DNA from 3 places in the Arthrobacter ginkgonis genome. Region 1 is predicted to be linked to each of the others. Evidence: riboswitches for the same ligand, from Rfam matches in the RefSeq annotation. Region 1 holds a riboswitch; each other region holds the start of a gene.
What was found. A riboswitch is a leader RNA that binds a small molecule or an ion and turns the genes downstream of it on or off. The one in region 1 is predicted to bind S-adenosylmethionine.
Positions count from the first base shown of each region.

Region 1 (11,370 bases):
CACCGCGGCGGAGGTGGCCGATCGTGTCGCCGCCGACTACGGGATGCCGGCGTCGGAGATCGCGGACCAGGTCGGCGGGTTCCTCGAATCGCTGCGCACCCAGGGCCTGGCCCGCACGGACTGAGGCGGGCCCGGGGCCGGGCTCAGGCCTTCGGTTTCCCGCGCTCGGCGGCCGCCACGAGGGCACGCAGCGCGGACAGGTCGGGGGCGGCGGAGGACGCGGCCTCCGAGTTGGCGGCAGCGACGGCGTCGAGCACCTCCTGGCGCTGGATCCGGACGCCCGGAGGGGCCTCGATGCCGAGCTTCACCACGTCGCCGCGCACCTCGACGACCTTCACGACGATGTCAGGCCCGAGTGCGATCTGTTCGCCGGCCTTGCGGGTGAGAACAAGCATCGTCCGAGTCTACCGCCCGCTATGCCTGGGCGGTTTCCCGCTCGGTGGCCGCGGCGGAGTGCTCCGTGAACGCCCCGCGGTACCGGGCCGCGGGGTGGCTGGCCTCCAGTAGCGGCCCCCGGACGAAGACCTTCTCCCGCAGCGTGCCCGGCGCGTACTCGGTCTGCGCCAAGCCGCGGCGGCGCAACTCCGGAAGCACACCGTCGATGAAGTCGGTGTAGGACCCCGGGAGGATCTGGTTCATCACGTTGACGCCGTCCATGCCGGCGTCCTGCCAGCGTTCGAGCTCGTCGACGATCTGCTCCGGCGTGCCGGCGATCTGCTGGGCCTTGGCCCGGTAGCGGGCCAGGTCCCCGATCGTGGGCTTCCCGCCGGGCACTGCGGCGATCGCGGCCTCCAGCACGCCGCGCGCACCCTCGGTCTCCAGCTCGCCCAGCGGCGTATCCAAATCGAGTCCACCCAGGTCGACGCCGATGCCGCCGCCGATGTGGGCGATGATCGCGTGCGGGTCCAGGTACTCGTCGTATTCGGCCTCCTTGCGACGCACCTCCTCCTCGGTGCTGCCGATCACGAAGGACAGTCCGGCAAAGACCTTGACGTCGCCCGGCGAGCGCCCGGCCTCCGACTCCAGGGCGCGCAGCTGGCCCACCTGCTTGCGGACGTAGTCGGTGTGTGGCGCGAACAGGAACGTGGCCTCGGCGTTGGCGGCCGCGAAGGACCGTCCACGGGTGGAGCTGCCGGCTTGGAAGAGGAACGGCGTGCGCTGCGGGCTGGGGATCGCCAGGTGCGGGCCCTCGATGGAGTAGCGCTTGCCGCGGTGGTGGATCTTGTTGACCTTGGCCGGGTCGGCAAAGATCCCGCCCTGCTTGTCGGCGAGCACGGCGCCGTCCTCCCAGGAGCCCTCCCACAGCTTGTAGGCGGCCTCCATGTACTCGTCCGCCCAGTCGTAGCGGTCATCATGGGCGGTCAGCCCTTCCGCGCCGAAGTTGCGGTGCGAGTTCTCCAGCACGCTGGTGACGACGTTCCACGCGACCCGGCCGCCGGAGATGTGGTCCAGGGTGGAGAGCTGGCGGGCCAGCTGGTAGGGCTCCGACTGGATGATCGAGCTCGTCATCGCCAGCCCGATGTCCCTCGTGGTGGCCGAGAGCGCGGACAGCAGCACCAGCGGATCGTGTGAGGGAACCTGCATGCCCTTGCGCACCAGGGAGGCCCAGCCGCCCTCGTGGTCGCCGTAGAGGCCCACCACGTCGGCGAAGAACATCGCGTCGAACTTCGCGTCCTCGAGTTGGCGGGCGAGGTCGGTCCACAGCGACAGCTCGTGGAAGCGGTGCTGCTGCGCCTCCGGGTGGCGCCATTGGCCGCCGAGGATGTGGCTGGAGGTGTTCATCAGGAACGCGCTGAGCAGCAGGCGCGGCCGGGTGTCGAAGGTTCCCATCTAGCGCACCTCGTTCGTTGCGGAGTTGTCGGCGCCCGCGGCGTGGGCGGGTGCCGCGGGGGCGTCGCCGATGCTGTTCAGGCCCTGCGGAATGGTCCCGTTGACGTGGTAGTCGCCGACCGCGCGGGCCTTGAACACCACCGGGTTGTGGGTGGCCACGGTGCGCGCGTTGCGCCAGTGCCGGTCCAACGCCTTGCCGCGGGAGGTGGAGGAGGCCCCGGTGACGTCGAACAGCGCGCCGGCGGCGTCGAGCACCAGCTGCGGGACAGTCACGTGGGCGCTCTGCACGCCGAGCTCCGCGCGGAGGAAGGCGGCGGTGGCGTCCAGCCCCAGGTCCGGGTCGACGGCGGCGTCGAGGTCGCGGGCCGCGGCCACGACGATGGCCTCGGCGGCGTAGACGCCGGCCGCGATCTGGCCGACCCGCTCCTGAATCAGCGGATCGTCGCGGAACAGGGCCCCGGACCCGGTGTTGAAGGTGCGGGTGCGGTCCCGGACCAGCGTGGAGGCGTCGTGCAGCGCCGCGCGTCCGATGCCCGCCAGGACCGAGAGCAGCGCCAGCTGGAAGAAGGCGGGCTCCAGGGTGCTGGAGACCTTGCGCTGGATGATGTCCGCCGCGTCGACCACGACGTCGTCGAACACCGCCGTCCCGGTTCCGGTGAGCGGCTGGCCGAAGCCGTCCCAGTCGTCGACGATCGTCACGGCCGGGTCCTCCACGGGCACCAGCGCGTACTGGCGGCCCTCGACGCCCTCGGTGCTGGCCATCACCACCACCCAGTCGGCGAAGATGCTGCCGGTGGTGTAGAACTTCTCGCCCTTCAGCAGCCAGCGGCCGCCCTCCAGGCTGAGCTTGGTCCGGGTGGTACCCAGCGCGTTGCCGGAGCGCTCGGTGGCGGCGTTGCCGAAGATCTCGCCGCCCAGCACGCGCGGGAACCAGCGGTCCCGGAAGTCGCGCGGCTGCAGGGCGATGGTCTCGACGAAGGAGAAGTGCGAGCGCAGCAGGTGCGAGACGTTGGAGTCGGCCTCGGCCAGTTCGACCAGCAGCCGGAAGAGGTGCTCGTGGCTCACCGCCTCGCCGCCGTGTTCGGCGGGGACCCGCAGCGCCGTGAAGCCCGCCTCCTTGAGCCAGGCCACCTGCTCGAAGGGCAGGATCCTCTTGGCCTCCCGCTCGAACGCGCCTTCGGCGATGCGCCCGAAGACGGGCCGGAAGCGGGCCGCGAGCCGGGCGTAGCGTGCCTCGTCGCTGAGTTCCCGAATGGGGGTGGAGGTCATGGCCTGCCTTTCCTGGGCTGGTCGGTGGGGCTAGCGGGCTGCGAGTTCGCGCAGTCGGTGGCCGGGGTTCGATTCGAGCAACAGCGAGGTGTACTCGCTTTGCGGGTTCGCGAACACCCTGTCGGTGGGTCCGGTTTCCACGAGCTTGCCCCGGCGCATGACGCCGACGTCGTGGGAGATGCGCTCCACCACGTGCAGGTCGTGGGAGATGAACAGGTAGGACAGGCCCAGCCGGCTCTGCAGGTCCTCGAGCAGCTCGAGGACCTGCGCTTGGGTGAGCACGTCGAGGGCGGAGAGCGCCTCGTCAAGGACCAGGGTCCGTGCACCGAGGGCGAGGGCGCGCGCGATCGCGACGCGCTGCCGCTGGCCCCCGGACAGTTCCCTGGGACGCAGGCCGGCGAGCCGGGAGGGCAGGTTGACCTGCTCCAGCAGCTCGGCGACGCGGGCGCGGCGGGCGGCTCGCGAACCGATCCGGTAGTTCACCAGCGGTTCGGCGACGATGTCCGTGATGTCCAGCCGGGGATCCAGGGCGGAGTCGGGGTTCTGGTAGACCAGCTGCAGGCTCCGCCACAGCTCGCGCTTGGCGGCGCCGCGCACCGCGGTGACGTCCTCGCCGGCGATGCGGACCTGGCCGGCGTCGGCGTCAAGCAGCCGCATGACCATCCGGGCCGTGGTGGACTTCCCGGAGCCGGACTCCCCCACCAGCGCGAAGGTGGTTCCGGGGCGCACCGCAAAGGAGACCCCGTCGACGGCGAGGTGTTCCGCGGCGCCGCGGCCGAAGGCCTTGGTCAGCCCGACGGCCTCGATGGCGGGCACCGGGGCGTTCTCCGCCACCGGGGCGGCGTCCTGCGCCGGGGCGGCCGGGACCGCCGGGGCGGCTTCGGCCAGCAGTTCCACGGTGTAGGGGTGATCGGGCGCGGCGAGGATGTCGGCGACCGGCCGGTCCTCGCGGATCCGCCCGGACTGCATGACCACGATCCGGTCGGCCAGATCGGTGGCCACGGCGAGATCGTGCGTCACGAAGACCACCGCGGTCCCGTGGTCCCGGGCCAGCCGCCCGAACACCTCCAGCACCGTACGCTGCACGGTGACGTCCAGCGCGGACGTCGGTTCGTCGGCGATCAGCAGCCGCGGGCCGAGGCTGAACGCGATGGCGATCAGGACGCGCTGCTTCAAGCCGCCCGAGAGTTCATGGGGGTACTGCTTCAGCCGCTCGCGGGGGCGGTCGATGCCCACGAGTTCAAGCAGCCGGACCACTTCCTCGCGCAGTTCGGCCCGGGAGCGCCGCCGCCCGTCGGGGTGCAGCCGGAACGTCTCGGCGACCTGCGACTCGATGGTCTTCACCGGGTCCAGCGAGGCGCCGGGATCCTGCGGCACCATGCCGATGCTGCGGCCGCGGACCTGCTCGTACTGCCTTTCGCTGAGGGCCAGCAGGTCCTTGCCCTCGAAGCGGATCGCGCCGGAAGGGATCTGCGCACTCTCCGGCAGCAGGCCGATGATCGCCTTGGCCAGCGTGGACTTCCCGGAACCGGATTCGCCCACGAGGGCGACGATCTCCCCGGGCTTGAGGGTCAGGTCCAGCGCGTCGGCGGCGACGACGGCGTCGTCGGACCGGCCGTAGCGGATGGTCAGGCCCTTCACCTCGAGGAGGGCGCTGGCCGCGGGCAGGGCACTGGCCCCGGAGGGGGTGCCGGAGGCGGGTGTGGCGGTCATGGTGGGCTCCTGATGGAACGGAAGGCTAGATGCGGAAGAGTTTCTGGAGTTGCCGGCCGAGCCCGGCCAGCAGCACGACGGCGGCGACGATCACCAGGCCGGGGAGGCTGGTCAGCCACCAGGCGGTGGCGAGGTACTGCCGGCCTTCGGCGATGAGCAGCCCCCATTCCGGCGTCGGCGGCGGGGAGCCGAAGCCGAGGAAGCCGAGTCCGGAAATTGCCAGGATGGCGGCCCCCAGGTCCACGGCCAGAAGGGCCAGGACCGGCCCGCAGGCGTTGGGCAGGATGTGCTTCCGGACCACCGAGAGGTAGGTTCCGCCGTTGAGGAAGGCCGCCTCGACGTAGTCCAGGCTCCGTACGCGCAGGACCTCGGACCGGACCACGCGGGCGAACGAGGCGATCGAGGCGATTCCGACGCCGACGCCCAGCGAGATGGGCCCCGGCGCGAAGGCCGTCACGATGATCAGCGAGACCAGGAAGCCGGGGACCGCGAGCAGGACGTCCACCAGCCGCATGGTCGCCGCGTCGGCCACACGCCCGGCGGTGGCGGCCAGCAGTCCCAGCCCCGTGCCGGCCACGAGCCCGATCAGGACGGCGAGGCCGGCGGTGAGCATGGTCTGCGAGGTCCCGTGGACGACGCGGGCATAGACGTCGCGGCCCAGGTGGTCGGTTCCGAACCAATGGGTGGCGTTGGGCCCCTGGAACTTCTCGCTGGGCACGCCCAGCGTCGGGTCGTAGCCGGTGAAGGCCCCCGGCAGCAGGGCCCAACCCACGACCAGCAGCAGCGGCAGCGCCGTGAGCCACAGCCAAGGGGAACGCAGGATCGACGCGCGGGTCTTGCCCGGGCTCCCCAGGCCCGGAACGCCGGCCTGCCCTGCGGGGGTGGCGGCGGCCGGCGCGGCGGTCGGCAGAGCCGCGGATTCGTCGAGAATGACGCTCATGGGTCAGCTCCGTTCGGTTTCAGGCGGCCAGGGCGCGCGGTGCGCCGTGGATGCCGCTCTTCAGGATCCGCGGATCGAGCAGAGGGTAGACGAGGTCGACCATCAGGTTGACCGCGACGAACGCCGTAGCGGTCAGCAGGACCAGGCCCTGGACCAGCGGCACGTCCTGGGCAGTGACTGCCTGGAGCACCACCTGACCGAGCCCCGACCGCGCGAACACGGTCTCGGTGATGACCGATCCGGCCAGCAGGGTGCCAACGGTGATGCCGCTAATGGTCATCGCCGGGGCCGCGGCGTTCTTCAACGCGTGCCGGTAGAAGATCCAGGCCGGCGACGCGCCCTTGGCCCGCAGCACGTCGATGAACGGCTGCGCGTACACGTGGTCGAGGCTCTTGAGCAGCACCTGGGCGATCGGGGCCGAGACGTGGACCGCCAACACCAGGACGGGAACCGCCAGCGAGGCGAACGAGCCGTCCGGGAAGAGCGACATGACGCCCAGCTGGATGGACAGCACCTGCAGCAGAACCAGGCCCAGCCAGAACACCGGCACCGCGGCGAACAGCGGCGGCAGGTTGAGGATGAGGCGCTTCAGCCAGCCCTGTCGGGCCAGGGTCGCGGCCGCGGCCAGGGCCACGGCCAGGACCACGGCGGCCACGAAGGCGCTGGCCGCGAGGGCCAGGGTGGAGCCGATGACCGAGCCGATGCGCTCGGCCACCGGCTGCCCCGATGCCAGCGAGTAGCCGACGTCCCCGCGCGGCAGCCCGGCGAGCTGGGCCAGGTACTGCACGATCAGGGGCTGGTCGTAGCCATACTGCGCCTTCATCGCCGCGATCGTCGCCGGGTCTGCGGCCGCATCCGCGGACAGGAAGATCGTTACCGGATCGTTCGGCAGCAGCTGCACGGCCAGGAAGACCAGCGTGTAGGCGAGCCAGACGACCAGGAGCGCCTGCCCGACGCGCCGTGCGATGTAGGCGGCCATGAGGGTTACTCCCCGGTCTTCCAGGCGCCCTGGAAGATGGGCGCGGTGCCCGAGGTGAACTCGACGTGGGCGTCCGCGTTGCCGCCGTAGACCTGGACCTCGTCCCACAGCACCAGCGACAGGGCCTGGTCGACCACGAGCTGGCGCTGCTCCTCGGCGACGAGTTCGAGGTGCTCCTCCTCCGAGGTGGCGGAGCGCTCCTTCTTGAACAGGGCATTCAGCTCGGTGTCGGCGTTCAGCGTCTGGGTGTTGGTCGCCGGGCCGAAGACCGGGCCGAGGCCGCCGTAGGCAAACTGGCGCGTGCCGAAGAACTCGATGTTGGGGTCGATCATCGCGGTGGCGAGGAAGGTGTTGTCGGCGGCCCGGTTGACGAGCTTGACGCCGATCTCGCGCCACTGCTGCTCGATCAGCTCGAAGGCCGGCTTGATCACCACGGAGTTGTTGGACGAGGTCACCGTGACCTCGAGCTTCTTCCCGTCCTTCTCGCGGACGCCGTCGGCGCCCGCGGTCCAGCCTGCCTCGTCCAGCAGCTGCTTGGACCGCTCCGGATCGTAGGCGAGCTCCTCGGACAGGTCGACGAAGCCAACAGCCGCGTGGTTCAGCACCGAGCCGGCCATGGTGTAGCTGTCGGAGAGCACGGTGTCCTTGATGGACTGGCGGTCGATGCCGGACTGCAGGGCCTGGCGCACCTTGGCGTCCTCCAGCTTGCCGCTGCCGATGCGCACGGCTGCCATGTTGGCGGTGAGGTCGATGCCCTTGGCGGGCAGCACCTGGTCCCCGCTGCCTTCGACGGCCGCTTCATCGGCCGGCTGGAGCCCGCGGACCAGGTCCACCTGGCCGGACTGGATGGCTCCGGCGCGGTGGGCGACCTCCGGGAGGTATTTCACGACGAGCTTGTCCAGGTAGGGAGCGCCCTGGTTGTCGGCGGTCTCCGGGGCCCAGGCGTAGTCGGCCCGCTTCGCGAAGGTGACCTCCTCGTCCTTCTTCTCGGACTCGAAGACGAACGGACCGGAGCCCACGATCTTGGAGATCGCCGACTGGCCGGCGTTGTCCAGTTCGAGGGTCGCCGGGGAAACGAGGCCGGCGGTGACGGACGAGGTGGCGCGCAGGAAGTTGGCGTCCGGGCTCTCCAGCGTCACCTTGACCTGGTTGTCGCCGACCACCTTGGAGGACTTGTAGGCGGAGAAGTCCACGTTCGGCTGGATTTGGGCGGACTCGATGCCGTTGCCCAGCGCGTCAAGGTTGGCCTTGACGGCCGCGGCGTCCAGCGGCGTCCCGTCGCTGAAGGTCACCCCGTCGCGGATGGTGAAGGTGAATTCGGTCTGCGCCTCGTTGGCGGTGAACTTGCTGGCGATCCATCCGACCAGTTCGCCGCGCTCCGCGTCGTAGTAGGTCAGCCGGTCCAGCACGCTGTTGAGCACGTTGGCCTTCTCGTAGAAGCGGGCCGCCTGGGTCTGCCAGGTGTTGATGGGAGTGACCTCGGCGAAGACGAACGTCCCGCCCTGGACCGGCTCTCCGGCGGGCGCGCTTCCGGAGGCCGCGGGGCCGGCCGTGCCGGTGGAGCAGCCGGCCAGGGCGAGGGAAGCGACCCCAAGCAGGGCGAGCAGGCGGACGCTACGTTCCGCCTTCCGGGACGGGCGGTTCTGTGTGCGCTGTGTGGGTTCCATGGCGGATCCTCTCGGTCGTGACCGAGGAACGCCAAGACACGTCAGGGAACCGCGGCCGGGCACGTGGCCGGCCGGCGGGGACATGGGAGCTTGGCAATCTCCATCGGTCCTGGCGTTAGCACCGCTTCCCCGAAGGGTGGTTGCTGCGACGTCATCGAGCCAGGTCTCTCAGCCGCTCTGGATGGTGTGTGGGTGGCCCGGGAATCTTCCGGACGCCAGTAAGTCTGTTGCAGGATCTTCGACGCGGCCAAGCGCGGGGCCGCTTCCGCGAAACAAATGGACACATGCCGGCCGCGAGCCATCGCAATTGTTCATAAACGCGTCATAGGACGCCTTGTGACGCGCACGCTGCAGCGCGTTTGCCCTCGGTCCCCTAAATGCCCTAGTCCCGGCCGGGGGCGAGTTCCCCGTTGCCGGCCAGCAGGATCGGCAGGCCCAGTTCGGCGGGGGTGTGCGGGGTGGCCGTGCCCTTCTCCCCCACCACCACGATGCCGCCGACCGGTCCGGCCCCGCACAGGCCCTCGACCCAGGCCCGGGTGTCCTCCGGCTTGCGCCCGGCGTCCACCACGGCCCAGATGGCATCCGCCGGCACCCGGCCCACCATGCTTTGAGCGAGCGCGTCCCAGCGGCTGCCCAGCCCCAGCGCCACCACCAGGGGACCCGGCGCGCGCAGGCTGGCCGCTTCTCCGCCCCAGCGCGGCAGGTTCTCCGTGCGCAGCACCCCGTAGGTGCACACGCCCTCCAGCGCCGTGGCCCTGGACAGCAGCTTGGCCCCGCGCAAGGCATCATCGCGAACGCCGGCCAGCAGCAGGATCTGCCCCGGGCCGGGCAGCTTGGACCCGCCCACTTCCCGCTCCAGGCCCGCCAGCAGGCGGTCGAACTCCGGGGCCACGGTAGACACCGGCGGGGCGGCCACACCGCCCGGCGCCCCATCCGGCACGACGCCGGAAACCGCGCCGTCCCCGGCGTCGGCCGCGTCCAGCAGGGCCGCCAGGGCGCCGGGGCTGACCGGGCCACCGGGGCGCATGTGGCCAGGCAGCCGGACATCCGCCGCAGGGTCCCCGGCCACCGGGGACGCGAGGACCGCCGAGGACGCCGGGCCGGGCACGGCGGTGACCTCGAAATAGCGGCTGGCGAAGAACCCGCCGAGTCCGCCGCGGGTGATCCGCTCCGCCGAGACGATGCGCATGTCCGGTCCCAGCGCCGCGGCCGCCGCCCTCCGGGCGCCCTCCAGCGTCTTGTCCCTAAACCTTGATGGCGTCTGCAAGGTTCACCACCCCCACGGTGTCGATGCGCGCGGCCGCGGCCGTCGCTTCCTGGTAGTTGAGCACGGGCAGATCGGCGTGCGGCAGCACCAGCCGGCGCACCGCCGGGCGCAGCGCCGGCGCGCACACCAGCACGGGCCGCCGGTCCGCCGCCGCGGCGCGGTCCAGGGCCACCCGCAGCGACTGGGTCAGCGCGTCCAGCCGCTGCGGCTCCAGCAGGATCTGGGTGCCCGCGTCGGCCGGGCGCAACCCCTCCAGCATGAGCTGTTCGGCCCGCGGCTCGAACGTGATGACCGTCAGCACGCCCTCGCGCACGTAGGGTGCCACGACCGCCGGGCCCAGCCCGGCGCGGGCGGACTCCACCAGCGGCTCCGGGTCGGTGGAGGCGCGGGCGCGCAGGGTGAGCGCCTCGTAGATGCGGGCGAGGTCGTTGATGGGGACCTGCTCGGCGAGCAGGCCCTGGAGCACCCGCTGGACCTCGGCCAGGGTGAGCAGGTTCGGGACCAGCTCCTCCACCGCGGACGGGCTCTCCTCCTTCAGCGCCTCGTTGAGCGCGCGCACGTCCTCGCGGGAGAGCAGCCGCGCGGCGTTGCGGGAGACGACGTCGGACAGGTGCGTCATCAGCACCGACACCCGGTCGATCACCGTGCAGCCGGCCAGTTCGGCGCTGTAGCGCAGCTCGGTGGGCACCCACTTGCCGTCCAGGCCGAACACCGGGTCCACTGTGGCGGTGCCGGGCAGGTTGCCCAGGTTGCCGCCCAGGGCCAGCAGCATGCCCGCCGGCAGCGTGCCGGAGGCGGCCTCCACGCCGGCCACCCGGATCGAGTAGGTTCCCGGGGGCAGCTCCACGCTGTCGCGGGTGCGCACCGGCGGGATCACCATGCCGATCTCCAGCGCCATCTTCCGGCGCAGCGACTTCACCCGGCCCAGCAGGTCGTCGCTGGCACCGGTGACCAGGCCCACCAGGTCGGTGGCCAGCAGCACCTCCAGCGCCGGCACGCGCATCTGTTCCATGAGTTCGCGGGCCGGGTCCTGGGCGGGGGCGGCGGCGACCTCGGCCGCCGCGGTTTGGGCGCTGAGGGCCTCCGCAGCGTCGCGTTTGGTGACCGAGCGCGCCATCACCACCAGCAGCACGGCGGCCCCGAGGAACACCAGGATCGGCATGCCCGGGATCATCCCCATGACCGCGGCGCCGGCGGCCGCGATGTAGAGCGCCCGGCTGGACTGGGTCAGCTGCCGGGAAGCGGAGGAGGCCATGTCCTCCTCCGCCGCGGAGCGGGTGACGATCATGCCGGTGGCCACCGCCATCAGCAGGGCCGGAATCTGCGTGACCAGCCCGTCGCCGATGGTCAGCAGCGCGTAGGTGTTCAGCGCCTCGCCGATCGCCAGCCCGTTCTGGATCATGCCGATCGCCACGCCGCCGACCAGGTTCACGATGATGATGACCAGACCCGCGATCGCGTCGCCCTTGACGAACTTGGAGGCGCCGTCCATGGCGCCGTAGAAGTCCGCCTCCGCGGAGACCTCGGCGCGGCGCTCGCGGGCCTGCACGTCGGTGATCAGGCCGGCGTTCAGGTCCGCGTCGATGGCCATCTGCTTGCCCGGCATGGCGTCGAGGGTGAAGCGCGCACCGACCTCGGCCACGCGCTCGGCGCCCTTGGTGACCACCACGAACTGGATGACCACCAGGATCAGGAACACCACGAT
Region 1 covers NZ_BAABEO010000008.1:419,178-430,547, forward strand. The annotation lists gene ABD912_RS04420 (PqqD family protein) at 1-124, shown strand, start outside; gene ABD912_RS04425 (carbon storage regulator) at 144-395, opposite strand; gene ABD912_RS04430 (LLM class flavin-dependent oxidoreductase) at 415-1,830, opposite strand; gene ABD912_RS04435 (acyl-CoA dehydrogenase family protein) at 1,831-3,099, opposite strand; gene ABD912_RS04440 (ABC transporter ATP-binding protein) at 3,130-4,812, opposite strand; gene ABD912_RS04445 (ABC transporter permease) at 4,838-5,752, opposite strand; gene ABD912_RS04450 (ABC transporter permease) at 5,772-6,731, opposite strand; gene ABD912_RS04455 (ABC transporter substrate-binding protein) at 6,737-8,398, opposite strand; SAM riboswitch class I at 8,496-8,586, opposite strand; gene ABD912_RS04460 (hypothetical protein) at 8,781-9,587, opposite strand; gene ABD912_RS04465 (flagellar biosynthesis protein FlhA) at 9,643-11,370, opposite strand, start outside.

Region 2 (11,370 bases), on a different contig from region 1:
ATGCCGAAGCCCCAGCGGAACACCGGCGTGGCGGCCTCCTCCTTGAAGTCGGGGTTGGCCTCGAGGACCTGGGACAGCCACAGCTTGTGCTGGTAGATGGTGCCGGCGACCTCGCCGGTGGAGACGGCGCGGTTCAGCGTGGTGGAGTCGGCCAGGCCCTTGAACTCGACCTTGATGCCGTACTTGGGGGCGACCTCCTCGGCCACGAAGTTCACCAGCGCCTGCTCGGCGTGGTTGCCCTCGGCGGTGACGACGGTGAGCGTGGCCCCGGCGACCTCGTTGGGGGACTTGGCGCCGGCACCGGCGTTGACGGCCACGGCGGCGGCGATCGCGGCGGCGACGGCGATCCCGCCGGCGGCCCACGGCCACTTCTTCTTCTTCTGGATGGTGAAGCCGTGGCCTTCGGGACCGGTGGCGGTCTTGTCCTGGGTCGTGGTCATGGTGGTTCCCTTTCAGGGGTGGTTTGGGGGTGTGGAGCACCGGCGGCGGCCAGTGTTGTCGTTGGACAGTGCCGTCGCTGGCTGTGTGATTGGTTTTGAGGACGTCCCGCTGCAAGCGCGGGGCAGCAGGGTCCCTGCGTGGCGACGAAGTCGACACGAGAGGGCCTGCCCCGCGCGCTAGCGCCGGCGCAGGTGCGGGGTGGTGGCCCTGACCAGGCCGTCGCCGACCAGCTGGACCGCTGTCACCAGCGCGATCAGCAGGACCACCGTGGCGATCATGACGGTGTGGTCGAAGCGCTGGTAGCCGTAGGTCACCGCGACGTAGCCGATGCCGCCGGCGCCGATGGTCCCGGCGATGGCCGAGTATTCGATCATCGCGATGGTGTTGATGGTCAGGCCACCGAGGATCGCCGGGACCGCCTCGCCCAGCTGCGCGGAGCGGATGATCTGCAGCGGCGAACCGCCGGAGGCCCGCGCGGCCTGGGTGACCGAGCGCGGGACGTCGCGCAGACAGTTCTCCACCAGCCGGGCGAAGAACGGGATGCCGGCCAGCGACATCGGGACCACGGCGGCCGCGATGCCGATGTTGGTGCCGGTCACGAACCGGGTGAACGGCACGATCGCGGCCATCAGGACCAGGAACGGCAGCGAGCGGCCGATGTTCACGATCCAGCTGAGCACCCCGTAGACGGCCTTGTTCTCGAACAATCCGCCCGGCGCCATGTTGTGCAGGCAGACGGCGGTCGGCGTGCCGACGAGAACCACCACCAGCATGACGATCCCGACCATCGCGAGCGTCTCGCCCAGCGCTGGAATCAGCAGGGCGGGCAGGTCCGCGATCGGGGTGTCCGCCAACGCGGGGACGATAACGGCGGAGGGGAGAATCACACCCACAGCGCTGCCTCCTTCGGGGTGGTGTTCGGGGTGTCGTCCGGGGCGGGTGCCTCCGGTGCGGAGGGGCCGTCAGCCGTGGTCGCATCTGGACGCAGGGCGGCGCGCAGGCCGTGCCGGGCGAAGGCCGTCTCGACGCGGGCCGCGTCGGCGGCCGCGAGGCCGACCGTCGCGTTGCCGGTGCTGGTGCCGTCGATGTTCTGGATGGTGGCAGCGAGCAGGGCCGCGGGCTCGCCCAGGTCCGCCGAGACCCGCTGGAGCCAGTCGGCGGGGACGGTGCGTGAATCGTAGGTGACGTACCAGGCTCGCGAACCGGTTCCGGGCTCGGCCGGGCTCAGCTGCGGCTGCAGGGCGCGGCCCAGCGCGGAGTCGTGGTCGGTCAGCAGGTCCACCAGCCGGCCCTGCTCGATGATCCGGCCCCGGTCCAGCCGGGCCGCGGAATCGGCCACATGCAGGACGGTGTCCATCTCGTGGGTGATGAAGACGACGGCGAGGTCCAGGTCGTCGCGCAGCTGGCGCAGCAGCGACACCACCGAGCGGGTGGTTTCCGGGTCGAGTCCGGAGGTGGCCTCGTCGGAGAGCAGCACGGAGGGACGCAGCGCCAGCGCGCGGGCGATGCCGACGCGCTGGCGCTGCCCGCCGGAGAGTTCGAACGGGTAGTGGTTGGCGCGGTGGGACAGGCCGACGCGCTCCAGCAGCTCGGCCACGCGCGCCTTGGTTTCCGCCGGGGTGACGCCGAGGTATTCCAGCGGCAGCGCCACGTTCTCCGCCGCGGTGCGGCGGGAGAGCAGGCTCGCGGACTGGAAGACGGTGCCGATGCGGCGGCGGGCGACGCGGAGCCTGTGCTCGGGCAGGCCGCTGAGGTCCTCGCCGTTGACGATCACCTGCCCGGAGGTGGGCCGCTCAAGGAGGTTGATGCACTGGGCGAGCGTGCTCTTGCCGGCCCCGGAGGGCCCGACGACGGCGAGGATCTCGCCGCTGGCGACGTCGACATCGAGGTGGTCCAGGACCGTGACGGCGTCGGGGCCGCGGCCGTAGACCTTCGTGAGTTGCTTGAGACTGATCATGGGGATGCTTTCCGGAAGTGGACTGCACGGGGGATCCCGGCCCGGCGGCCCCTAGAGATGGGCAGCACAGGGCAGGGCGGTGCGGGGAAGCGAACTGCGGGCAGGGCCGCTAAGCGCGGGGCAGTTGGGTCCCTGCGTGGCGACGAAGTCGATACGAAAGGGCCGTTCCCCCGCAAAGCGCGGGGCAGCCGGGTCCCTGCGTGGCGACGAAGTCGATACGAAAGGGCCGTTCCCCCGCAAAGCGCGGGGCAGCCGGGTCCCTGCGTGGCGACGAAGTCGACACGAAAGGGTCTGCCCCGCGCGCTAGGCGGGGGACCCTTCCAGGCTGGTGGCCGGGAGCAGGTCGGTGTTGAGCTCGGTGCCGTTCTTGCGGGCCAGGTCCGCCTCCAGTTCGCGAACGATCGGCAGCACGTCGCGGCCGAAGGCGGCGACCTCCTCCTGGAAGTGGAGGTAGGCGGTCAGGAGCAGGTTCACGCCGATCTTCTTGAACTCGATGATGCGTTCGGCGATCTGTTCGGGGGTGCCGATCAGGCCGGTGCGGAACCCGTCGTTGTACTGGATGAGGTCCTCGAAGGTGGAGTCCTCCCACATGCCCTTGCCGTCCTTCGTGGACTGGCCGGCCTCCTTCACGGCGGCGGCGAAGCCCTCGACGGCGGGTCGGTGGGCCTTGGCGATGATCTCGCGCAGGGTTTCGGTGGCCTCGGCCTCGGTGTCGCGGGCGATCACGAACCCGTTGATCCCGAAGCGGGGCTTGGCGGGCGCGGTGCGGGCCCCGGAGGAGGCGGCGGCCAGCACGCCGGAGATGTTGCCCTTGAAGCCCTCCAGGTCGCGGCCGTTGGAGAAGTACCAGTCGGCCGTGCGTCCGGCCGCGGCCTGCGCGGCCGTGGAGTTTCCGCCGAAGAAGATCTCCGGGTGCGCCCGGCCCGGGATGTCCAGCGGGGCGGGGGAGAGGGTGAAGTCGGAGATGTCGTAGTGGCTGCCGTGGAAGGAGAAGTCCTTTTCGGTGAGCAGACCGCGCAGGACGGTGATGAACTCCTCGGTGCGCACGTAGCGTTCGTCGTGCTCCAGCCAGGGCAGGCCGAAGTTGGTGAATTCGTCCTTCAGCCAGCCGGAGACGATGTTCACGGCGGCGCGGCCGTTGGAGATGTGGTCGGCGGTGATCAGCCACTTGGCGAGCACCCCGGGGTGCCACATGCCCGGGTGGACCGCCGCGATGACCTTCAGCCGCTCGGTCGCCCCCAGCAGGCCCAGGGTGAACGCGGTCGCCTCGTGCTGCTTGTCCGCGCCGTAGGACGCGGCGTAGCGGGTCTGGGAGAGCGCGTACTCGAACCCGGCGTCCTCCGCGATGCGGGCCAGCTTCTTGTTGTAGTCGAAGTCCCAGCTGGTGCGCTGCTCGATGGTGGAGACCACCAGGCCCCCGGAGACGTTGGGGACCCAGTAGGCGAACTTCAGCGGCGTCTGCAGGTCGGCCGCGGCGGACACGGGGGTGTTGGTGCTCATGTTCGAATTCCTTGGGGGACGGCGCCGGACGGCGTGGGGCAGTGCGGCGGGGTGCAGGGAATCCCGGACAACGGCGGGCCGCGGCACCGGGGGGAATCCGGGGCCACCACGGCCGAAGAAAAGCTTGCGCTTTCTCCATCGTTTCTGGCGGTAGCACCTTTCCGGCGGAGTCCGGAAGGTTGCTGCGGCGTCAAAGAACCAGATCTCTCAGCCGCTCGGGATGGTCGTTCCAGTATGGGCACAAAGGGCGTAATCATCAAAGAATCTTTTTTCAAATGCTACGAAATATGGAGTTCATCGAACAATCGACAGCTGTTGCCAGAGTTTATCGACAGGTGTTGTCCTGAGCGATCGACATCTGTAGCCCTAGCCTTGGCTCCGTTCCGCGCCCCGGCCGGCACGCGCAAGGGGGGACGACGGCTCGCCGTCGTCCCCCCTTGCTGTGGTTGCCTCGCGTAGTGCGCCCCCGGGATTTTGCTACCTTCCGGGACTACTTGAGGTCCGGGTGCTCCGCGTAGACCTCCTCCAGCAGGGAGGTGTCGAAGAGGTCCTCGACCGTGAGGTCGTAGCCGGCCAGCTTGAGGATTTCCACGTTGTCCGCCATGAGCTTGTCCGACATCGTCATCAGGCCGTTGGCCTCGGTGTCCGCGGTGGAGACGAGCTTGTTCTGCTCCTCGGCCTGGCGGACCTCCTTCTGCATTTCCAGGCCCAGGTCGGACCCGTACTCCTCGACGGCCAGCCGGGCGGACTCCTCGGGGTCGGCCACGGCGTCCTTCCAGCCCTTGATCATCGCGACCAGGAAACCCTTCAGCGCCTCGCGCCGGGTCTCGATGTTCTCCTCGGTGGTGACCAGCGATTCGGCCATGAACGGCAGGCCGTTGTCCGCCAGCGGAAGGTTTTCGACGTCATGGCCGTCGAGCTCCAGGGTGAGGGATTCGTTGGTGATGTAGGCGAAGAAGCCGTCCACCTCGCCGTTGACCAGCGGCTGCGGGTCGTACTGGACCGGAATGACCGTCAGGCTGGACTTCTCGATGCCGTTGACCTCCAGCAGGGCCTCGAACAGGGTCTCGTTGACGCCGGCCTGCACGCCGATCTTCTTGCCCACCAGGTCCTGGGGGGTCTTGATCGGATTGTCGGCCAGCGAGGTGACCGTGAACGGATTCTTCTGGTACTTGGTGCCGATGATCTTCAGCGGGGCGTCGTCCTCCTGGATCACGGGAGCCACCCCGAGCGGGCTGGAGGTGCCCACCAGGGCGCCTCCGGCGAGCACCACGGTTTCGGTGGAGGTGCCGCCGGGACCGCCGGCGACCAGGTTGACCTTGCTGAAGCCAGCGTCCGCGAAGTAGCCCTTTGCGTCGGCGAAGTACTCGCCGGCGAACTCGGCGTTCTTGATCCAGGACAGGTTCATGTCCAGCGTCCCGAGGTCCGCGGCCGCGGAACCGGCGGCGGGGCTTGACGTGGTTGCGGGCGAGCCGCCACCGCAGGCGGTCAGGGCAAGAACGGCCGCCGTGCCGGCGGAGGCCAGCGAGAGGCGCAGCGTGGAACGGCGGGTGGTGACACGGGACGAAACCTTCATGCTTGGTCCTTTGCGAGTTGGATGGAAGCCCGGGGACGGAGGATCCGGGACTACCCTGCCGACGCTACGAACCGGTTGTTTCATCCGAAGATGGGAGGCGTTACTGACGCGTTAACTGGAATCCGTGCCGCGCGGCTCATGGGGCCGGGAAGCCTCGCGGGCGCGGGGCGAGGCGCAGGCCGAGGGTCATGAAACAAAAGTTTTACGCGGCCGAAACGGCACGCCTTCATGCGCTCCGTAACGTGGCCCCAGGACGGTTGCGGCAACCCGCACGTCCGGCCGGGCCGACCGCCCGGCCCGCACCATGGAAGGACCGACCATGACCACCAGCCTTGTCAGCACGCACGTGCTGGACAACGCAACCGGCGCACCTGCGGAAGGCGTCGCCGTCGTGCTCCAGACGCGCGCGGGCGACCGCCTCGCCGCCGCCGTCACGGATGCCGACGGCAGGGCCGCCGATCTCGGCCCGGCCGTGCTGGCCCCCGGCGCCTACCGGCTGGTCTTCGACACCGGCGCCTGGTTTGCGGCCCGCGGGACGGACGCGTTCTTCCCGGAGGTTGCCGTCGCGTTCACCGTCGACGACGCCGCGCACTACCACGTGCCGCTGCTGCTGAGCCCGTTCGCCTATTCGACCTACCGGGGGAGCTAGACCATGGAAAAGATCTTGGACGGGGCCGGCATCATGCAGAAGGACACCACCATCGCCTCCGGGTCCGTGGTGCTTGGCGCCAATCAGTATGGCAAGGCCGAGGTGCGCCTGGTGCGCATCGAGCGGGACACCCCGCGCCATGCGATCACCGACCTGAACGTGACCTCGCTGCTGCGGGGGGACTACGCGGACTGCTATCGCACCGGCGACAACGCCCACGTGCTGGCCACCGACACCCAAAAGAACACCATCTACGCGTTCGCCAAGGAACGCTGGAGCGCCACCGCCGAGGAATTCCTGCTGACCCTGGGCCGCCACTTCGTCGGGACCGTGCCGTGGGCCGCGGGCGGCCGGTGGGACGCCGAGCAGTTCGGCTGGGAACGCATCACCGCCGGCGGCAGTGCGCACGACCACTCCTTCGTGCGCACCGGCCAGGAGGTCCGCACCGCAGCGGTGACCATCGAGGACGGCGTGGAGCACATCGTCGCCGGGCTCAAGGACCTGGTGGTCCTCAAGTCCACCGGCAGCGAGTTCACCGGGTTCCCGCGGGACAAGTACACGACCCTTCCGGAAACCACCGACCGCATCCTCGCCACCTCCGTCACCGCCCGCTGGCGCTACGTTCCGGCCCCCGCCGGCGAACCCGCCCCGGCCGTGGACTACGACGCCACCTTCGCCGCGGTGAAGGCGCTGCTGCTGGAGACCTTCGCCGACACCCACTCCCTGTCCCTGCAGCAGACCATCTTCGCCATCGGCGAGCGGATCCTGAACGAGCTGCCGCAGTTGGCCGAGATCCGTTTCGTGATGCCCAACAAGCACCACTACCTCGCCGACCTGTCCCCGTTCGGCCTGGAGAACCCCAACGAGGTCTTCATCGCCGGGGACCGCCCCTACGGGCTCATGAACACCACCGTCACCCGCGCCGGCCAAGCCGAGGCCCCGGCCGCGTGGGAATTCCTGGGGGGATTCTGCTGATGTCCGCCATCCGCATCGCCGCCGCGAACGTCCTGGTCGAGGGCGCCTTCGTCCCGGCCGAACTGGAGATCGACGGCGGCCGCATCGCCGCGGTCCGCCGCCTTGGGGCGGCGCCCCTTCCGGGTACGACGGCGGCACCGGCCGACGTCGTCGTGCCCGCCTCCACGCTGGTACTGCCCGGCAACGTGGACACCCACGTGCACATCAACGAGCCGGGCCGCACGCAGTGGGAGGGCTTCGCCTCGGCGACCACCGCCGCCGCGCTCGGGGGCACCACCACCGTGGTGGACATGCCGCTGAACAGCATCCCGCCGACCACCACGGTGGAAAACCTGCACGCCAAGCGGGACGCCGCTGCGGGCAAGCTGCGCGTGGACACCGGCTTCTGGGGCGGAATCGTTCCAGGCAACACGGCCAGCCTGCGCCCGCTGTGGGAAGCCGGCGTGTTCGGATTCAAGTGCTTCCTGCTGGACTCCGGCGTGCCCGAGTTCCCGCCCGTGGACCCGGCCCAGCTGCGGGAGGCCATGCGCGAGGTCGCGTCCTTCGGCGGGCTGGTGATCGTGCACGCAGAGGACGCCCGCACCATCGCCGCGGCCCCCGCCCGGGCCTCCGCCGCGTACACGGACTTCGTGCTCTCCCGCCCGGACGCCGCCGAACTGGCGGCGATCGCCGGGCTTATCGACGCCGTGCGGGAGACCGGCTGCCGCACCCACATCCTGCACCTCTCCAGCGCCCGGGCGCTGGAGACGATCTCCGCGGCGAAGGCGGAGGGGCTGCCGCTGACCGTGGAGACCTGCCCGCACTACCTCTGCTTCGACGCCGAGGCGATCCCCGACGGCGCCCCCGAGTTCAAGTGCTGCCCGCCGATCCGCGACGCCGGCAACCGGGACGCGCTCTGGCAGGGGCTGCGGGAGGGGCTGATCGACTGCATCGTCAGCGACCACTCGCCCTCCACCGCCGCGGAGAAGTACCGCGGCGCCCCGGACCTGCAGCAGGCCTGGGGCGGGATCTCCGGGCTGCAGGTGGGCTTCGCCGCCGTCGCGCACCAGGCCAGGACGCGGGGGATCGGGCTGGAGGCGGTCAGCCGCTGGATGTCCGCGGCCCCCGCCGCGCTGGCCGGGCTCGGCGCCAAGGGCGCGATCGAGGCCGGCCGCGACGCCGACCTGGTCTTCTACGACCCCACACTGCCGCACACCGTCAGCGCCGACGCCCTGGCGCACCGCAACCCGCTCTCCGCCTACCACGGGATGGAGATCACCGGGGCGGTCACCGGCACCATGCTGCGCGGCCGCATGCTCTTCGGGCCGGATGGGGGAGCACCCTCCGCGGCGGGCGGCGACGCCGGCACGAAGGCCGGCCTGGCCGTGACCGGCGGCTTCCTGGCCGGGCCGGGGGCGGTGCGCGCCGGGGGACCGGGCTGGGCCCTTCCCCGCGGTGCCGCCTCCGCCAGCGCCGGCCTGGCCTCCGCGGGCGCGGGACCGGGGGCCGGCACCGCCGCGGGCGAGGGCGGGGCCTGAGATGGGGGACCTGCCAGCAGCCTGCCGGCCATGGCTTGCCGCCGGGACGCCGTTCGCGGTCGCGACCATCACCCGCACCGGAGGATCGACGCCCCGCCCCGTCGGCACGTCCATGGCGGTGGGCCCGGACGGGAGGGTCGTCGGCTCCCTCAGCGGCGGCTGCGTGGAGGGCGAGGTCCTGCTGGCCTGCCTGGACACCCTCCAGGACGGGCGGGAACGGCGCGCCACCTACGGATACAGCGACGACGACGCGTTCGCCGCCGGACTGACCTGCGGCGGGGAACTGGAGGTCCTCATCCGCAGGGTGGAGTCCGAGGAGCAGGCGCTTCTGGCTCTCGGCGGACCCGCCGACCGCGCCGCGCCGCGCCTGCTGGCGTTCGGCTCCAACGACTTCGCCGCCGCGCTGGTGCGCCAGGGGGCGCTGCTGGGCTACCGGACCACGCTGTGCGACGCCCGCGCCGCCTTCACCACGCCCGAACGCTTCCCGGAGGCGGACGACGTCGTCCTCGCCTGGCCGCACGAGTACCTCGCCGCCGAACACGCCGCCGGCCGGATCGACGAACGCACCGTGCTGTGCGTGCTGACCCACGACGCGAAGTTCGACCTCCCGCTGATCGAACTCGCCCTCTCCCTGCCCGTCGCCTACATCGGCGCCATGGGCTCGCGGCGCACCCACGACCAGCGCGCCGCCGCGCTCACCGTCCGCGGCATGCCCGCCGAAACGCTGGCCCGCCTGCGCTCGCCGATCGGGCTGGACCTCGGGGCCCTGAGTCCGGCGGAGGTGGCCGTGTCCATCGCCGCGGAAATCATCGCCGCCCGCACCGGACGCCTCGGCGCTGGGTCCGCCGGCGCGGCCGCGGTGCGGTCCCTGGCCGCCACCGGCGGGCCCATCCACGACCCGGACGCCACCGGTACCCCGCGGTGCCGCGACCTTGCACCCGCGGACACCCTTTCACCGGAAGACAGCACGGAGGCAGCGTGAGCACCGAAATCACCGGTTCCCGAACCACGGGCACCCAGGCACCTGGCACTCCAACCCCGGGCACCCCAACCGCCGGAGACCCGGGCAGCGGATCCGACTACGCGGGCATGACCGTCAACGGGGCGAGCGTGGCCGCCGAACCCCGCCCCGGCCAGTGCCTGCGCACCTTCCTGCGCGAGGCCGGCAACACCGGGGTCAAAAAGGGCTGCGACGGCGGCGACTGCGGAGCCTGCACCGTCCACGTCGACGGTGTCCCCGTGCACAGCTGCATCTACCCGGCCCTGCGCGCCGAGGGCCGCGAGGTCACCACCATCGAGGGCCTGGCGGCCGCGCAGGGGTGCGGCCCGGAGCGGAACGGGTCGGGACTGCACCCGATGCAGGAGCGGTTCATGGCCGCCCAAGGCTTCCAGTGCGGCTTCTGCACCGCCGGCATGGTCATGACGGCGGCCACCTTCACCGAGGAACAGCGGCAGGACCTGCCCCGGAACCTCAAGGGCAACCTCTGCCGCTGCACCGGCTACCGCTCCATCGCCGACTCGATCTGCGGGGCCACCCGCACCGGCTCCATCCACGCCGACCCCATCCATGTGGAGCCCGGCGGCCGGGCCGGATCCAACGCCGCGGCCCCCGCCGCCCGGCGCATCGTGACCGGCCAGGAACGCTACGCGCTGGACCTGCTGCAGGGCGACATCCCGCTCCCCGCCCCCGGCGCGCAGCCCGTGGAGGCCCCCACCGCTGACGCGGACACCGCCGGCGCGAACTCCCACGGCACGGACTCCCGCTGCACCCCGGCGGAGGAACTGCCCGGGCGCATCCCGGGCCTGCTGCACATGAAGCTGCTGCGCTCGCCCCACGCCCATGCCCGGATCCTCGGGATCGACACCGCGGCGGCCCTCGCCGTGGATGGCGTCGTCGCCGTGTTCACCCACGCGGACGTGCCGGACCTGCTCTATTCCACCGCCCAGCACGAACTCGTCGCCGACGACCCGCAGGACACCAGGCTGCTGGAAGACACGGTGCGCTTCGTTGGCCAGCGCGTGGCCGCCGTCGTCGCCACCTCGGTGGCCGCCGCCGAGGCGGGCGTCCGCGCCGTCCGGGTCACCTACGGGATCCTCGAACCGGTGCTGGACCCCGAAACGGCGATGCACGCCCCGGCCCTGCACGGGGACAAGGACGGCAGGGCTGCCGGCATTGCCGACCCCGTCCGCAACCTGGTCGCCGAGCTGCACAGCCACGTCGGCGACGTCGAGGCCGGATTCGCGGACGCCGCCGTCGTCTACGAGGGCACCTTCCACACCCAGCGCGTCCAGCACACCAGCCTCGAAACCCATGCCGCCACCGGCTGGATCGACGCGGCCGGGCGGCTGGTGGTGCGCTCCAGCACCCAGGTCCCGTTCCTGGCCCGGCGCACGCTGTGCCGGCTCTTCGGGCTGGGGGAGGACGCGGTGCGCGTCCTCGCCCCGCGGGTGGGGGGCGGGTTCGGCGGCAAGCAGGAGGTGTTCACCGAGGACATCGTCGCGCTGGCCGTGCTGCGGCTGGGCCGGCCCGTGCAGCTCGAGCACACACGCACCGAGCAGTTCACCTCCACCTCGGTCCGCCACCCGATGCGGATGCGGGTGCGCGTGGGCGCCACCGCCGACGGGCGCCTGACCGGCATCGAACTGGACCTGCTCTCCAACACCGGCGCCTACGGCAACCACGGCCCCGGCGTGATGTTCCACGGCACCGGCGAGTGCATCGCCGTCTACAACTGCCCCAACAAGAAGGTCGATG
Region 2 covers NZ_BAABEO010000023.1:156,454-167,823, forward strand. The annotation lists gene ABD912_RS16920 (MetQ/NlpA family ABC transporter substrate-binding protein) at 1-440, opposite strand, end outside; gene ABD912_RS16925 (methionine ABC transporter permease) at 618-1,334, opposite strand; gene ABD912_RS16930 (methionine ABC transporter ATP-binding protein) at 1,325-2,398, opposite strand; gene sfnG (dimethylsulfone monooxygenase SfnG) at 2,702-3,898, opposite strand; SAM riboswitch class I at 4,031-4,125, opposite strand; gene ABD912_RS16940 (ABC transporter substrate-binding protein) at 4,389-5,474, opposite strand; gene uraH (hydroxyisourate hydrolase) at 5,794-6,123, shown strand; gene pucL (factor-independent urate hydroxylase) at 6,127-7,098, shown strand; gene allB (allantoinase AllB) at 7,098-8,615, shown strand; gene ABD912_RS16960 (XdhC family protein) at 8,617-9,597, shown strand; gene ABD912_RS16965 (molybdopterin-dependent oxidoreductase) at 9,705-11,370, shown strand, end outside.
Region 2: linked by a shared signal. The riboswitch ahead of sfnG (dimethylsulfone monooxygenase SfnG) and the one ahead of ABD912_RS04455 (ABC transporter substrate-binding protein) in region 1 are both predicted to bind S-adenosylmethionine.

Region 3 (6,900 bases), on a different contig from region 1:
CCTTCCCGGCATCCGGGCGGAAGGTGCTCACGCCAGAACCGATGGAGTGTGATTCTCGTGTCCCTGTCGTCCGCCTCTGCCCGTGTCAATGGGATCCAAGTCAATGGAGCCCGCGCCAAGGCAACCCCGGCCCCTGCTGCCCCCACCCAGGCGATCCAGCCCAACGCGGTCCATGACGACGCCACCCGGTTTGCCAAGGACGCCTTCGACGCGGGAAGTTTCGATGCCACGGGCTTCGACGCCACCAGCTTCGACGCGGTGCACGTGGACGGGGGAGACCTGGGTGCCGCCGACCTCGACGCCGTGGACCTGGACGCCCACCGCGCCCCGCTTCCGCCCCGCCACCTGATCAAGATCACCCCCGGCGTGCCCGCGGACGGCGGCTACGACGAGCTCGCCGAGGTCTTCCGTCCCGTTTTTGCGCGCATCGCCGAGGGCGCGCGCGAGCGCGACGCCGGCCGCGTCCTGCCGTACGAGCCGGTCGCCTGGCTGAACCAGGTCCGCTTCGGCGCCGTGCGCGTGCCCGCCACGGACGGCGGCTACGGGGCCTCGCTCAGCGACACCTTCCGGCTGCTGATCGAGCTGGCCGAGGCGGATTCGCAGGTGGCCCACCTGCTGCGCTCCCACGTCGGCTTCGTCGAGTCCATCCTGCTGCTGGAGGACGGCGCGGAGCGCCGCCGCTGGTTCGACCGCTTCGTCTCCGGGCAGCTGGTCGGCAACGCCTACACGGAACGCGGCGGCAACGCGCTGGGCCGGCTGAACACGGTGCTGCGCGAGCGCGACGGCGGCTGGCTGGTCTCGGGGGAGAAGTACTACTGCACGGGGACGATCTTCGCGGACTGGGTGGCCGTGGCCGCGGAACTGCCCGGCGTGGCCGGCCGGCACATCGCCGTCGTGCCCACCCAGCACTCGGGGGTGCGGATCTTCGACGACTGGGACGGCTTCGGGCAGCAGCTGACCGGCACCGGCTCCACCACCTTCCGCGACGTGCCGGTGGACACCCTGCTGACCCCCTCCGACCTGGTGGTGCACCCGGAATCGGCGGTGTTCCAGCTGGTGCTGCTGGCCGTGCAGGCCGGGATTTCCCGCGCGGTGCTCGCCGACGCCCGCAACGCGGTCCAGCAGCGCACCCGCGCCTTCAGCACCGGCACCGGGGCGTCCCCGCGCCACGATCCGCAGGTGCTGCAGCTGGTGGGGGAGATCTCCGCGTCGGCGTTCACCGTGGACGCCGTGGTCCTGGCCGCGGTGGCGGAACTCGAGTCGGTGATCGCCGCCCCCGGACTGACCCCCGCCGAGCAGTACGCGGTCTGCGAACTGGCCGCGAACCGCGCGCAGGCGGCGGTGCAGCCGATCGTCCTGGCCGCGGCGACCAAACTCTTCGACGGACTCGGGGCCTCCTCGACCGCCCGCGGGTGCAACCTGGACCGGCACTGGCGCAACGCCCGCACGGTCGCCACCCACAACCCGGCCATGTACAAGGCCCGGATCGTCGGGGACTACGAGGTCAACGGGGCCGCCCCGCGCAAGTTCGACGCCGTCGGGGACGCCGCCCAGGCCTAGCGCGCGGGGACCCCTGGCCGCTCTCTTGCAGGGACCCTGCTGCCCCGCGCTTTGCGGGATGGCTCCTTGAATAAACGGAAGGCGACACGCCCGTACCGGGCCAATTGTTTCGCCATGAGTCGCCCGCGGGTTGAGGCGTCGAAGGAAGTGCGGTTCCATGGATGGAGTTGCCGGTCCGGTTTTCCGGCGGCACCCATCCAGAGCGGCCGAGAGACCTGGCTTGTCGACGTCGCAGCAACCACCCTTCGGGGACGGTGCTAATGCCAGAACCGATGGAGAATCCCCGATTCACCTGAGCCCCGGAAACACCGGACACGCGCACCCGCGTGCGCCCGACGGGCCGCAGGTGCGTGACGGTGCAGGCTCCACGGATTGCCCGCCACTTTCGGAAGGAACCACCGTGACAGGGAACAGCCCCGAGGTCCCGCAGCGCCGCCACGTCCGCTTCAACGCCTTCGACATGAACTGCGTGGGCCACCAGTCCCCGGGCCTCTGGCGCCATCCGCAGGACAAGTCCGCGGACTACAACACCATCGGCTACTGGACGCACCTGGCCAAGGTGCTGGAAAAGGGCCTCTTCGATGGTCTCTTCATCGCCGACGTGCTGGGCACCTACGACGTCTTCGGCGGCACCAACGAGGTTCCGCTCCGCACCGCCGCCCAGGTCCCGGTCAACGACCCGTTCATGCTGGTCTCCGCCATGGCGGCCGTCACCGAGCACCTTGGCTTCGGCGTCACCGCCGGCACCGCCTACGAGCACCCCTACCCGTTCTCCCGCCGGCTGGCCACGCTGGACCACCTGACCAACGGCCGCGTCGGCTGGAACGTCGTCACCGGCTACCTGCCCTCCGCCGCGCGCAACATGGGCCAGGAAGACCAGATGGAGCACGACGAGCGCTACAACCATGCCGACGAGTACCTGGAGGTCGTCTACAAGCTCCTCGAGGGCTCGTGGGAGGACGACGCCGTGGTCCGGGACGTGGAGTCCGGCGTCTTCACCGACCAGTCCAAGGTCCACGAGATCAACCACGAGGGCAAGTACTTCAAGGTCCCGGGCATCGCCATCACGGAGCCGAGCCCGCAGCGCACCCCGGTGATCTTCCAGGCCGGCGCCTCCCCGCGCGGCATGAAGTTCGCCGCCACGAACGCCGAGGCCGTCTTCGTCACCTGCCCCACCAAGGAGCTGCTGAAGGAGACCGTGGCCAGGATCCGCGACGCCGCGGAGGCCGCCGGCCGCGGCCGCTACGACATCCGCATCTACACGATGCAGACCGTGGTGACCGGTGCCGACAACGCCACCGCCCGGGCCAAGTTCGAGGAGTACAAGTCCTACGCGGACATCCAGGGCGCGCTGGCGCTGATCTCCGGCTGGATGGGCGTTGACCTGTCCACCTTCAACCCGGACGAGCCCATCGGCGACGTGAAGTCCAACGCCATCCAGTCCTCCGTCGCCACCTTCCAGAAGGCCTCCGGCGATGAGGGCAAGCCGTGGACCGTGCGCCAGCTAGCCGAGTGGGTCGGCGTCGGCGGCTTCGGCCCGATCACCGTCGGCTCGGCCGAAGAGGTGGCCCGCGAGCTCATCGACTGGGTCGAGGAGACCGACGTCGACGGCTTCAACCTGGCCTACGCGATCACCCCGGGCACCTTCGAGGACATCGTCGAGTTCATCGTCCCCGAACTGCAGAAGCTCGGCGCCTACCCGACCGAATACGTCGAGGGCACGCTGCGCCACAAGCTGTTCGGCAAGGGCGACAAGCTTCCCGAGGCCCACCGCGGTGCGGCCTTCCGCCTGCAGCCGGCCGTCACCGGGCAGTAGCGGAAAACCCACCGGTACGACGGCGGCACTGCACCTTCCGCGCGGAAGGTACAGTGCCGCCGTCGTACGTTTCCGGCCCGTATGGCACCGGTCCCAGGCGGTGCCGGGATCAGAGGCCGGCTTCGCCGTGGCCCGCGGAAGTGGCCCCGGCCAACTGCGCCTGCTCGGCGACGCCACACCATTCGGCGATGAACAGGGCGATCGACTTGGTCACCCGGCGCACGGATTCGAGCTCGACCCGCTCGTCGTAGCCGTGGATGGCCTCGGACACCGGCCCGTACACCAGCGCCGGGATGCCCGCGTAGAGCGCGAACACGCGGCCGTCGAGGTACCCGGGGGTGGTGAATGTCTGCAGTTCCTCGCCGAAGGCGGCCCGGTGGGACGTGCGCAGGACCTCCTCCGCGTCGCTTCCCTCCTCCAGCACGTAGCCCTCCGAGTAGAACCCGGTGCGGGTGGCCGCGGTGGAAATCGGGTTGCCCAACTCGTCTTGGTCGATCCGCCCGAGGCACTCCTGGATGTGGCCCCAGGCCTCGTCGGCGCCCATGCCCGGGTACAGGGCGATCCGCACGTCCAGCTCGCACCACGCCGGCACGCTGGAGGGCCAGTCCCCTCCCTGGATGCCGCCGAGGTTGAAGTTGATGGGGTGCTCCAGGTCCTCGAAGTACCGGTGGGAGGACTTCTCCGCGTTCCAGGCCCGCTCCAGCTCGCGCAGCCGTGCCATGACGGTGTGCGCCGCATCGATGGCGTTGAAGCCCTTGGTCATTTCCCGCGGGTGGGTGGGGTTGCCCCGGACGCGGACCTTGAACCAGATCACCCCGACATTGGCGCGGACCAGCATGTTCTCCTCCGGCTCCGGGATGATCACGGCATCGGCGGTGTAGCCGCGCTGCAGGGCCGCCAGCGACCCGTTGCCCGTGCATTCCTCCTCCACCACGGACTGGAAGTGGATCCTGCCCTGGGGGACCAGCCCCGCCGCGAGGACGGCGTCGAAGGCGAAGAGGTTGGCCGCGAGCCCGGCCTTCATGTCGCCGCTGCCGCGCCCGTAGAGCCAGCCGTCGACGATGGCCGCGTCCCACGGGGACCGGCTCCACTCCGCAAGGGGGCCCTCCGGGACCACGTCGACGTGGCCGTTGAGGATCAGCGAGCGCCCCTCTTCCCGCTCCAGGTCTTCGAGGGCCGGGGTGTAGGTTCCCACGACGTTGGTCATGTCCGTGTAGGGGACGGCGACCGCGCCGGCGCCGGGGTACGTGGCGAGGTCCGCGGGATCGAGCTCCCAGCGGTCCATCTCCAGCCGCCGGGCGGCCATCGCTTCGTAGAGGAAGTCCTGCGCCGAGGATTCCTGGTTGCGCAGGGACGGGTGGCGGACCAGGTCCTGGGTGAAGGCGAGTTGGGCGTCGAAGTTCGCGTCGACGGCGTCGAGGATCGCGCGGGCGTGACGGGGGTCCAGGGGCATGGTGTCTTTCCTTGGGGGTTTCCGGGCCGGAGTGGAGGTCGCGGGGCGCCCCGCGCTGTGTGAATCTCCACCGGGGACCAAGCGGGCGGGGCAGCTCGGATAGGCCGACGGCGGGGTGGATAGGTCGACGGCGGGCCAACCGGCCGCCGGGTCTCCGTCAATTTTCGAGGGTCCAGGACCGCCCCGGCAATCGATGAACGCAGCCGATGCGGGCCATAGGATGTGTGGATGCACAATCCGGACGCGATGAGCCGGCGCGTGGCGCTGCTCTGCCTGGCCGACCTGGACGCCATCTCGCAGCGGTACGTGGCCGAGGTTCGGCGCCTGCCGGGCTACCTCACCACGGTGGTCGGGGACGAGGAGCTGTACCGGACGGCCCGGCAGATGCTGGGCACGGTGTTCCGGCTGATCGCCGGAGAGTCGACCGCCGAGGAACTGGCGCGGGTGTCCGCGGAGGTGGGCAGGCGCCGTGCGACCCAAGGCGTGCCGCTGGATTCGCTCCTGCGCGCGGTCCGGATGGATTTCCGCTTCCTGTGGGAGGCGATGGGCGCCTACGTGGACGACGCGGACAGGGCGGAGTTCTCCGCCGAAGTGGTGGCCATCTGGGAAACCGTGGAGACACACACCGTCAACGTCCATGCCGGCTACATGGACGAGGTGGCCCGGACCAACCGCGAGGTGGAACTGGAGCGCGCCTTCCTCCTGCGGCACCTGCTGGCCGGCACCGGCGACGCCCGGCTTCGCGCCGAGGCCGCCGACGCGCTGGGACTGCGGATCGACGGGACCTTCGTGGTGGCCGCCGGGTGCCCCGACCACGCCCGGCGCTTCCGTGACCTGATGACCGAGCACCTGCCCGGCACGCCGCTGGACACCCTGGACGGCATCGAGTTCTGCATCATCGACGCCTCGGCCGGGCTCGATCCGAAGCTGGTGGCGGCGCTTGCGGCCATGCCCGCGGGCATCTCGCCGCCGGCCCGCGGAGTGGACCAGCTGCCGGCGATGTGGACCGTGGCCTGCGAGCTGGGACGGCTGGTCGAATCGGCGGCCGCGGCCGCGACCCTCGACCGCTCCTGGGACCGGCTGATGGCGCTCCGGCTGGGACCGGTGGCCGAATCCTTTGCCCGCGAACGGCTGGCCCCGCTCGAGGGCCTGGCCCGGCACGACCGGGAGAATCTCCTGGAAGCCGTGCGGGTGTTCGCCGGGAACGGGTCCGTCACCGACACCGCAGCCGCGCTTTACTGCCACCGCAACACCGTGCTGAACCGGTTGCGCCGCTTCACGCAGCTCACCGGCCTCGATCCCGCCGTGCCGCGGCAGGCGGCCCTGATCCAGTTGGCAGTCGCCGCCGATGCGCCGCCCGGCGCGGACTAGGTTGGCGAGGACTGGGTTGGCGCGGACCAGGTTGGCGCGGTTTAGGTCACGGGAGGATGGGGCATGAGGGCGGCGGCCAGGCCCACGACGTTGGCCAACACCGCAACGGCGAGCAGCACCCACCCAGCGGTGCGGATGGGGCGCGAGCGGTCCGGGGGCTCGTGGGTGAGCCAGACGTGCCAGTCCGGGTCCTGGTGGTAGATGGTGATCGTGCTGCCCGGGGGTGCGGCGTCGCCGGTGAGCAGGCCGGAGACCGCGGTCCCGTCCGGGGCGGTCCATACGGCGCAGGGCTGGCCTTCCAGGATGCGGACCTCCGCGGGGGAGGGGCGCCAGTGGCGGTAGTGCCGGCGCAGGATCCACGCCGTCACCAGCAGGGCGATTGCGGGCACGCCAGCGGCCCAGCCGACCATCTCCAGGGCCGGACCGATCGTCTCCAGCATCTCCCGCATCAAGGCTAAGTGTAGGCGGCGAGGGTCCCGCACCGAGCGAAGCGAGGTGTGGGAGCCGCCGAAACGGTAGGCGGCGAGGGTCCCGCACCGAGCGAAGCGAGGTGTGGGAGCCGCCGAAACGGTAGGCGGCGAGGGAGCCGCTCTCAATTTGCATGCCCGTGCGTCGTTTGCGGGCGACGCGTCGTCATGCACCCGACGCAACGGCATGCACGCCGCGCTATTTAGTGCGGGCCGAAGGAAAGCGCACTTTT
Region 3 covers NZ_BAABEO010000006.1:149,431-156,330, forward strand. The annotation lists SAM riboswitch class I at 1-48, shown strand, start outside; gene ABD912_RS02200 (acyl-CoA dehydrogenase family protein) at 58-1,560, shown strand; SAM riboswitch class I at 1,751-1,839, shown strand; gene ABD912_RS02205 (LLM class flavin-dependent oxidoreductase) at 1,961-3,376, shown strand; gene ABD912_RS02210 (ArgE/DapE family deacylase) at 3,486-4,829, opposite strand; gene ABD912_RS02215 (PucR family transcriptional regulator) at 5,058-6,200, shown strand; gene ABD912_RS02220 (hypothetical protein) at 6,242-6,649, opposite strand.
Region 3: linked by a shared signal. The riboswitch ahead of ABD912_RS02205 (LLM class flavin-dependent oxidoreductase) and the one ahead of ABD912_RS04455 (ABC transporter substrate-binding protein) in region 1 are both predicted to bind S-adenosylmethionine.